One region of the Streptomyces sp. NPDC055749 genome, then DNA from elsewhere that is predicted to be linked to it. Evidence: riboswitches for the same ligand, from Rfam matches in the RefSeq annotation. Region 1 holds a riboswitch; the other holds the start of a gene.
The links. Region 1 has a riboswitch for cyclic di-AMP ahead of ACWGO0_RS08055 (transglycosylase SLT domain-containing protein). Riboswitches for the same ligand answer to the same signal wherever they lie in the genome.

Region 1 (4,732 bases):
CAGTGGTGACCGGACCGGGGCGGCTACCTCGGAGGCCGCGAAGGTCATCCCGAAGCAGACGACCTCCCCGTACGCGAGTCCATCCGGCAGCCCGTCCGGGGCGAAGCTGACCGAGGACCAGACCGAGCGCAAGAAGCTGCTCGCGGCCACCAAGGTGACCTGCGACACTGCGGCCACGACCGCGGTCGCGGCCGTGTCGGGCAGCAAGCTGGCCGAGCTCGATCTTGAGGGCCTGGACGACGACACCGACCGTCGCACCGACGCGAGCCCGAGCCCCACTGGCACGGGCAGTCCGACGGGCACGGGCAGCCCCACTGGCACGGCCAGCCCGACGGGCAAGGCCAGCCCCAGCGGCAGCCCCAGCGCATCCCCGAGCGGCACCGGCGCCGGTCCGCGGTGGGTGGCGGAGGTCGTCGAAGAGGACGGAACCGCGCACACCGTCCGTATCGACGCGGTCTCCGGCGAGGTGATCGAGACGGCGGCGGACACCGATCAGGACGCGGACGAGAAGCGTGAACTGGCCGACTGGATCGCCAAGGCGAAGCAGACACCGCAGCAGGCCGCCAAGGTTGCCACGGACAAGCAGAAGGGAACGGTCACCTCGATCGGCCTCGACACCAACGACAGCGATGCCCTGGTCTGGGCGGTCGACGTGGTCGGCGAGGACTGGAACAAGACCGAATTCGAAGTGGACGCGGCCAGCGGCAAGATCCTCCGCGAGGAGACGGACCGGGACTGACGCCCCGGCGGCGTAGCCCCCACGCAGCGGTGGCGGGCCGGGCCCGGTTCGTCACCGCCTCAGGAGCGGCCCCGTGACCGCTGTCAGGGGAGCAGCGCGTCCGCGCCCAGCGGGCGTTCGTAGGAGAGCCCCGGGAGGCCGCCGAGTACGGTCTCGCCGGTTCGGACGAATCCCGTACGGGCCAGCACGGCCTGGGAGCCGGCGTTGTCCAGCGTGGTCGCGGCCCGCAGGGCGGTGAGACCGTACTGCGTGGCGGCGAGGACGCAGATCCGGCGGACGGCGCTCGTGGCCAGACCCTGACCGGCGGCCTTCTCGGCGATCCGGTAGCCGAGGTCGGCGGAACCGTCCGCCACGTCCACCAGGTTCACCCGGCCCAGCACCTCGTCCGCATCGCCGACCAGCACATGGAAGTAGCACAGCCCCTCGGCCTGTTCGGCCAGGAGGCTGCTGTGCCGTGCGTCGAAATGTGCGAAGTACTCGTCGCCGCGGTCCGGAACCGAAGCCGCGAAGTAGGCACGGTTCTCCTGCTCGAAGGCGAGCAGGGCCGTGGCGTGGTCGTGGCGCAGGAGCTGGAGTTCGGGCATGGGTGCGAGTCTTCCACGAGGCGTGCGGACGCGGAACTGCCGGGTACCAAGGGCCAGTCGGACCCTCGGCACCCGGCAGTTGTGAACCGTGGCCTATGTCAGCGGATCAGTAGGCGCCGAAGACGTTGTCGATGGAGCCGTACCTGTCGGCGGCGTAGTTGCACGCGGCGGTGATGTTGGCGACCGGGTCGAAGCTGTCCGTCGACGTGCCGGGCACGTGGTACGCCTGGAACGTCGGGTCGATGACCTGGAGGAGACCCTTGGACGGGGTGCCCTTGGCGGCGTTCGAGTCCCAGTTGTTGACGATCTGCGGGTTGCCCGAGGACTCGCGCATGATGTTGCGGTGGATGCCCTCGTAGCTGCCGGGGATGCCGTGCTCCGCCATGACGGCGAGCGATTCCTTGATCCAGCCGTCGAGGTCGTTCGTGTACGTCGCCTTCGCGGCCTTCGGGGCGGGGGCGGCGGTCTTCGCGGCGAGCGTGCTCGTCCGCTCGGAACGGTCGGCGCGGTCGGCGGACGCACCGGAAGCCCTGGCCGTGGCCTCGGCGCCCACGGTCAGCTTCAGACCCGGGCGAATCAGGGACGGATTGTCGCCGATGGCCTTGCGGTTGTCCTTGTAGAGCTTCTTCCAGCCGCCGCTCAGGGAATGCGCATCGGCGATCTTGTGCAGGGAATCACCCTTGACGACGGAATAGCTGACGATCCCGGCCTTCTGAGCGGTAATTGCCTTGGCAGGGACGGCTGCCGGTGCCACTGCCTTTTCGGCGGCGACCGATTGTGCGGGCGCCGCGGAGGCGGTGGTCGCGCCCATCACGGGCAGGGCGAGGACGGCTCCGCCTGCGGTGACGGCGACGAGGCCGCGGGTCAGCGGGCTGGACTTGGAACGACGGTGCTTACCCATCGAGGGCATGGCGAATTCCTCTCCGTCGCCTGCGAGGTGAGCTGTCGGGTTCAGGCTGGAGATGCCTGGCCGCATGTGCATGCGACTTAACCCCAAGCCGTTCCTGATAACGGATCGGCAACTTACCTGGGTCCCCCGCTCCTGCCGGGCGTGAGTAGGTCCGGTTTCCGGACGGCGGCAGGATTCGGCGTTCCATCCGGATTGACGGTGACCGTAGGCGAGAAACACCGAAGGGGACAAGTCCCGAATTCCGGATCACAATTCATTTACAAGATCGATGAGCGGGAAAGCCGATGAATTCACCCGAACCGCGAAGCCAACTCTCTTCTCGCAGAAGGGATGCGGGTGAGGCGTCGGAGCTTCGGGCGTCCCGGACGTGACGCTGGCCACTGGGTCCGAAAAGGGCGATTTGCTCCGAGGGGATGTTCGCGGTTCGGGTGAAAAGTGCGTTACGGGCTCTGGGTATTAATTAATTCGATAAGTCCGAATTAGCCCATATCAATCTTTTTGCTCTTTGTGTGCGGCTCAGTGGTGCGGGGTCGGCCGGAACGTTCCCCCGTACATCGGCAGGGGGATCCGCTCGCCGTAGCGGGCCAGCTGCTCCCACGGACGGTTGAGGCCGGCGGAACCGTACGTACGGACCCGCGTGACGGTGTCGAGGTCGAGGACGTCGACCAGGACCTCCTCGCCAGGGCCCGCCTGCTGGCGCACGGTCCCCTCGGGGTCGACGATCGCGCTGGCGCCGACGCCTGCCGGGTCGGCCGCGTTGAGATTGACGACGTAGAGCTGGTTGGTCCAGGCGTTGGCACGCGCGCAGACCAGCTCCATGTCCCGGTCCCGCGTCGTGGTGAGCGTGGGCTGGAGGATCACCTCGGCGCCGAGCCAGGCGAGCTGTCTGGCGGTCTCGGGGAACGAGCCGTCGTAGCAGACGGCGAGACCGGCGCGGCCGATTCCGGGCAGGTCGAAGACGACGAACTCGCTTCCGGGGCTGGTCTGTTCGTAGGGCTGCCAGGGGAAGATCTTGCGGTAGCGGGCCACGATCTCGCCCGCCGGGGAGACCGCGATGGCGGTGTTGTACGTGTTCCCGTCGTCGGCCCGCTCGTAGAGGCTGCCGGGTATCAGCCACAGGCCGGTCTCGCGGGCCAGGGCGCAGACGCGGTCGGTGAGCGGGCCCGGGATCGCCACGGCGGCCTCCCGCATCCAGTCGGCGCGGGCCTGGAGCAGCGGCGCTTCGGCGGCGAGCATCAGCTCGGGCACGACGACGAGCTGCACATGGGGGAACGTGTCCCGCACCGCGCGTACCCGGTCCGCGAAGCGGTCCCAGGTGGCGCGCAGATCGTGCGGTACGGGAGTGGTCTGGACGGCGGCGACGGCGAGTGTGCGCATGAGGGTTCAGTTCTCCGTGACGAGCGGGGTGGCGACGGACGTACGGCCGTGGCGGAAGAAGCGGGCGTGGCGGGAGCGGATGAGGAGCATGACCACGACTCCGAGGGCGATGGAGCCGACGCCGAGCAGGAAGACGCCGCCGACGCCGCCCAGGGACGTGTAGCCGTAGGCGGGGTCGAGCATGTCGTAGGCGCTGCGCAGGAACGCCGCCAGCATCATCAGGCCGCCCGCGACCGGCATCACGCCCTTGACCAGCAGGTCACGGGGCGAGCGGCGCAGATGCCCGCGGAAGTACCAGGCGCAGGCGAATCCGGTGACGCCGTAGTAGAAGGCGATCAGCAGACCCACCGAGAGGACGGCGTCGCCGAGGAAGTCGGCGGAGACCACGGTGAGGAGGGTCAGCGCGACGGCCGCCGCCGCACCGAAGAACACCGTGCCGAAGGCGGGCGTCCGGAAGCGCGGGTGTATGCGGCCGAAGGCCGCCGGCAGGGCGCCGTGCGCGCTCATCGACAGGGTGGCGCGCGGCGTGGAGACCGTGCAGGTCAGCAGGGCGCCGACGGCCGAGACTGCGATGGCGAGCTGCACGAGCTTGGCCAGGGAGTCGCCGAGTACGGCGGGTGCGAGGCCGGTGAGGACGTCGGCGGCGGTCTCCTCGTTGCCGAGCCCGAGCCCCGAACTTCCCGTGCCGGCGAAGGAGACCGCGGCGAAGGCGGTGAACAGGTAGGTGACGACCAGGATCAGAGTGGACGTCACGGCGGCCCTGCCCGGTGTGCGCGCGCTGTCGACCGTCTCCTCGTTGAAGGTGATGAGGGCGTCCCAGCCCCAGTAGATGAAGAGGCACAGCAGGACCGCCTCGGAGAACGAGGCGAAACTGTCGAAGCCGAAGGGGTTGAGCCAGCTCAGGGACGGGGAAGCCGCGCCGTCGCGTACGAAGGCGGTGATTCCGAACGCGAGCAGCGCGACGAGCTGGAGCCCGAGGATCGCGTACTGGACATGGGCGGCGAGCTGGATGCCCCGGTAGGCGACCGCGACCGCCAGCGCGAGCAGCAGCACGGCGACGGCGGTGACGGTCGGCGTGCTGCCGGACGCCGCGTCGAGGCCCAGGACGCCGAGCAGGGCGGA
Region 2 (4,732 bases), on a different contig from region 1:
TTGGCCGAGCCCTCCTCGATGCCACGTGCCAGACGCTCCGGGTTGGTGACGAACAGGTCGTCACCGACGATCTGGACCTTGGAGCCGATCTTGTCGGTGATGGTCTTCCAGCCGGCCCAGTCGTCCTCGTACAGCGGGTCCTCGATGGAGACGAGCGGGTACGCGGAGACGAGCTCCTCGTAGTACTCGGTCATCTCGGCGGCCGAGCGGGACTTGCCCTCGAACTCGTACTTGCCGTCCTTGTAGAACTCGGACGCGGCGACGTCGAGCGCGAGACCGATGTCGCGGCCGGGAACGTAACCGGCCTCCTTGATGGCCTCGACGATGAGGTCCAGGGCGGCGCGGTTGGACTCCAGGTTCGGCGCGAAGCCGCCCTCGTCACCGAGACCGGTGGACAGGCCCTTGGTCTTCAGGACCTTCTTCAGCGTGTGGTAGACCTCCGCACCCCAGCGCAGGGCCTCGGAGAAGGACTCGGCGCCGATCGGCGCGATCATGAACTCCTGGATGTCCACGTTGGAGTCGGCGTGCGAGCCGCCGTTCAGGATGTTCATCATCGGAACGGGCAGCAGGTGCGCGTTCGGGCCGCCGAGGTAGCGGAAGAGCGGAAGGTCGGACGCTTCCGAGGCGGCGTGGGCCACGGCGAGCGAGACGCCGAGGATGGCGTTCGCGCCGAGCGAGCCCTTGTTCTCGGTGGCGTCGAGGTCGAACATCGCCTGGTCGATGAGGCGCTGCTCGGTGGCGTCGTACCCGACGAGCTCCGGGCCGATCTGCTCGATGACGGCGAGGACGGCCTTCTCCACGCCCTTGCCCATGTAGCGGTTGGGGTCACCGTCGCGAAGCTCAATGGCCTCGAACGCACCGGTGGAGGCGCCGGACGGAACAGCAGCACGTCCCGTGCTGCCGTCGTCGAGGCCAACCTCGACCTCGACCGTGGGGTTGCCCCGGGAGTCGAGGATTTCCCTGGCTACGACGACGTCGATGGACGGCACGAGGCATCTCCTTCTGGGATCTGACACTGGTTGTGCAGGGTCACTGTGGCCTTGCGGCACGAGCCTATCCGGCTGGGCCCCGTTGGCCCGCCCGGCGCCCGTCCCCTGGGACGAAAAAGGACCCAAGGGCATGCATTCACGGTCAAAGGGCCAGAAATTTACTGGCCAGTAACTACAACACTTGAAACGATCAACGTCACACACGCGTGCGGAAAAGACCCCGACCCGGCGCGCACGGGGGAGAGCGCACCGGGTCGGGGAGCAGAGCGGGGAGGGATGCCGCCGGACACCCTCCCGGGGGGAGGAGAATCCCAGGTATTACTTCGTCAGGTGGAGCTGCTGGCCCGGGAAGATCAGGTCGGCGTCCTTGACGATGTCGTCGTTCAGGTCGAACAGCTTCTCCCAGCCGCCCTTGACGTCGTGCTTCTCGGCGATCTTGCTCAGGGTGTCGCCGGTCTTCACCTTGTACTCGCCGTCACCCTTCTCGACCTTCTCGCCGGTCGGGGTGGTGACGGTCTTCGGCGCCTCGGTCTTCGGGGCGGTGCGCTGCTCGCTGCGCGTGGTGGGCTGCTCGGCCTGACGCTCCGGCTGGGCCTGCTGCTGCGGCTGCTCGTCGCCGTTGTCCGAGGAGGTGTCGACGCCCGGGTCCACACCGTCGTTGGTGAGGTTGCCGGCACCGGCACAGGCCCAGGCGCCCGGGCCCTGCATGTCGAGAAGCTTCTCGGCGGTGGCGATCTGCTGCGACTTGCTGGCCAGGTCGGCGCGGGACGCGTACTGCGTACCACCGGCGGCGGCCCAGCTGGACTGCGAGAACTGCAGACCGCCGTAGTAGCCGTTTCCGGTGTTGATGGACCAGTTGCCACCGGACTCGCACTGGGCGACGGCGTCCCACGTGGAGACGGAGGCGGCGGAGGCGCCGGTCGCACCCATCAGCGGGACGGCGACAGCGGCACCGGCGACACCGGCGAGCGTGGCGACACGGACGGCCTTGGACGGGCGGCGGTGCTTGGCCTTGCTGGAAAACAGCATGGAGCTTCTCCTCACCGACGCCTACGAGGTGAGCTGTCGGGTTCGGGCCAAGTGAGTTGCCCGGCCGCACGTCCTTGCGTGCGACTTCACCCCAAGCCGGTCCTCGGTCGTCTCTCGACGATCGGGCCCGGCGCTTACCTGGGTCCCCCGCTCCTGCCTACGGCGCTTTACGCGTCTGTTCCCTTCGACCGACGGCAGGATTCGGCGTGACGGTCGACGGGGCCCGCGGTGCGAGCGGTTCCGACCGTAAACATAGGCAACCCCGACATTCAAAGAGGGACATACCGGCCATTCGTGCCTTACTTGCCTCAGCGGAATGAACGTTTCCGCAGGTCGGAAGGGGCGCGGGCGGGACAGCCGGACGCGACACGCCAGTTGAAGCAAAGAGACCCATGTCTCACTTACGCATAAGTGGACATAGGTCCCTGAACTACCCCCGATTTTGGGGCGTTTTCCCGAATTGGATCAGTTGCGCTTGGAGCTCTCCGCGCCGCCCTGCTGTCCCAGATCGAGGCTCTGGCCGGGAAGGATGAGGTCGGGGTCCGAGCCGAGCGCGCCCTTGTTGGCCTCGTAGAGCTCGGTCCAGCCGCCGGGAACCTTCTGTGCGTCAGCAATCGCCCAGAGGTTGTCGCCGGGCCGCACGGTGTAGTCGCCGTCGGGGCTCGCCGTACCCGCGTCACGGGCCTCGCCGTCGCCGCGCGAGGCGTGTCGGCCGCCGGAGTCGCGCCCGTTGCCCTTGTCCGCGTCCTGGGTCGCCTCGGGGGCCGGCGTGCCGCGGTGCTTGCCGCCGCCCTCGTCCGTGCCCGCAGGGGCGTCGGACGCATCGGGAGACGGCGTGGTGGACGGTGCGGGAGAGGCGGACGAGCCGGAGTCCCCGGATTCCGCCGTGCCGTCCGTCGCGTCACCCTTGCCGGGCTTGCCGGACTTATCGGCTTCGTCCTTGTTGTTCGCTTCGTCCGCCGCTTCATCCGTGGCTTCGCCCGACGGATCCTCGGACGGGAACAGCCCGTCCGAAGGTTCGGCGGAGGGAACGCCGCCCGGGTCGACACCCGGCAGGGCGCCGTCCAGCGCGAGCCCGGAAATCACCGCGCAGCTCGGCCACGCCTGCGGGCCCTGGTCCTCCAGGACCTTCTCCGCGACCGCTATCTGCTGCGAGCGGCTGGCGAGGTCGGCACGGGCCGCGTACGCCGAGCCGCCGTACGCGGACCAGGTGTCCTGGGAGAACTGCAGGCCGCCGTAGTAGCCGTTGCCCAGGTCCGCACTCCACATGCCGCCGCTCTCGCACTCGGCGACCCGGTCCCAGGTCGAGGCGTCGGCGGCGTGCGCACCGGTCGCACCGAGCAGCGGGATGGCGATGGCCGATCCCGTCACGCCTGCGGCGACAACGATGGCGGGTGCCTGGCGAGGGCGACGGTGTCTGCCGTTCGCGGAGCCCATGGGATTGCCTTCCGTGTGACTGACAAGTGACTGCTGTTATGTGACTGCTGTGGTGAACGGTGAACCTAGCGGGACTCGAACGTGTGTCACAAGTCGATGCAGCGGAGATCACGTGAAAGTCACAGAGTTGACGGAGTGTCACCTTGCTTGGCCGGCTGACCGGGGGCGAACTCCACCGGAAGCGTGCGCAGTCCGCGCATGATGAGCCCGCCACGCCACCGCAAATCGGTAGGTTCCACCGCAAGACGCAGGTCAGGAAGGCGCCTCAGGAGCGTTGCCAGCGCGGTCTGTCCCTCCAGGCGGGCGAGCGGCGCCCCCACGCAGTAGTGGATGCCGTGCCCGTATCCCACGTGCTGATTGTCACTCCGTGCGAGGTCCAGCGTGTCCGGATCAGGGAAGCGCTCCGGGTCACGGTCGGCGGCCGCGAGGACGACCAGCACGGGGTCCCCGACGGCGATGTCCTGCCCGCCGAGCGTGACCGGCTCCGTCGCGTACCGCCAGGTGGCGAGCTCCACCGGGCCGTCGTAGCGCAGCAGTTCCTCGATGCCCGTGGCCAGGAGGCCGCTCTCGCCCGCTTCGAGCGAGCGCTGGAGCCGCTCCCGCTCGCCGGGGTTGCGCAGCAGGGCGTACGTACCGTTGCCGATGAGGTTGACCGTTGTCTCGAAACCGGCGAAGAGAAGGATGAACGCCATCGCGGCGGCCTCGTTCTCGGTGAGGTGCTCGCCGTGGTCGCTGGCCCGGATGAGACCCGAGATCAGGTCGTCGCCCGGATTCTCCCGTTTACGGTGGATCAGTTCGGCGAGGTAGCCACGCATCTTCTTCACGGACCTGGCCACCCCGCCGCGCGGGCCGCCGCCGTGCCGGATCATCATGCCCGCCCAGTCGCGGAAGTCGTCCTGGTCCTCCGGCGGGACCCCGAGCAGGTCGCAGATCGCGTAGATGGGCAGCGGGAAGGCGAAGTCGTGGATGAGGTCCGCCTTCCCGTCCGCGATGAAGTTGTCGATGAGGCGGTCCGTCAGCTCCTGCACGCGCGGCGCGAACTCGGCGACCCGGCGCGGGGTGAACGCCTTGGAGACGAGGCGGCGCAGACGGGTGTGGTCGGGCGGGTCGATGTTCAGCAGGTGCGTCATCAGCTCCGCCTTGCGCTCCCCCGGGATGCCCGTCCTCCCCTTGGCGTGCGCGGACCCGGCGTGGTGGGCCGGGTTCTTGGACAGCCGGGTGTCGGCGAGTGCCTGCTTGGCGTCCGCGTACCGGGTCACGAGCCATGCCTCGACCCC

Region 2: it holds a riboswitch for cyclic di-AMP, as region 1 does, so the genes downstream of both, ACWGO0_RS35350 (transglycosylase family protein) here and ACWGO0_RS08055 (transglycosylase SLT domain-containing protein) in region 1, are expected to answer to the same signal.

Annotation. Positions count from the first base shown of each region.
Region 1 is NZ_JBSHFH010000008.1:23,997-28,728, forward strand. Features, by position in the region: gene ACWGO0_RS08045 (PepSY domain-containing protein) at 1-739, shown strand, start outside; gene ACWGO0_RS08050 (GNAT family N-acetyltransferase) at 823-1,323, opposite strand; gene ACWGO0_RS08055 (transglycosylase SLT domain-containing protein) at 1,430-2,233, opposite strand; cyclic di-AMP (ydaO/yuaA leader) riboswitch at 2,236-2,391, opposite strand; gene ACWGO0_RS08060 (carbon-nitrogen hydrolase family protein) at 2,750-3,610, opposite strand; gene ACWGO0_RS08065 (APC family permease) at 3,617-4,732, opposite strand, start outside.
Region 2 is NZ_JBSHFH010000083.1:5,937-10,668, forward strand. Features, by position in the region: gene eno (phosphopyruvate hydratase) at 1-989, opposite strand, end outside; gene ACWGO0_RS35350 (transglycosylase family protein) at 1,308-2,018, opposite strand; cyclic di-AMP (ydaO/yuaA leader) riboswitch at 2,022-2,193, opposite strand; gene ACWGO0_RS35355 (transglycosylase family protein) at 2,484-3,455, opposite strand; gene ACWGO0_RS35360 (cytochrome P450 family protein) at 3,575-4,732, opposite strand, start outside.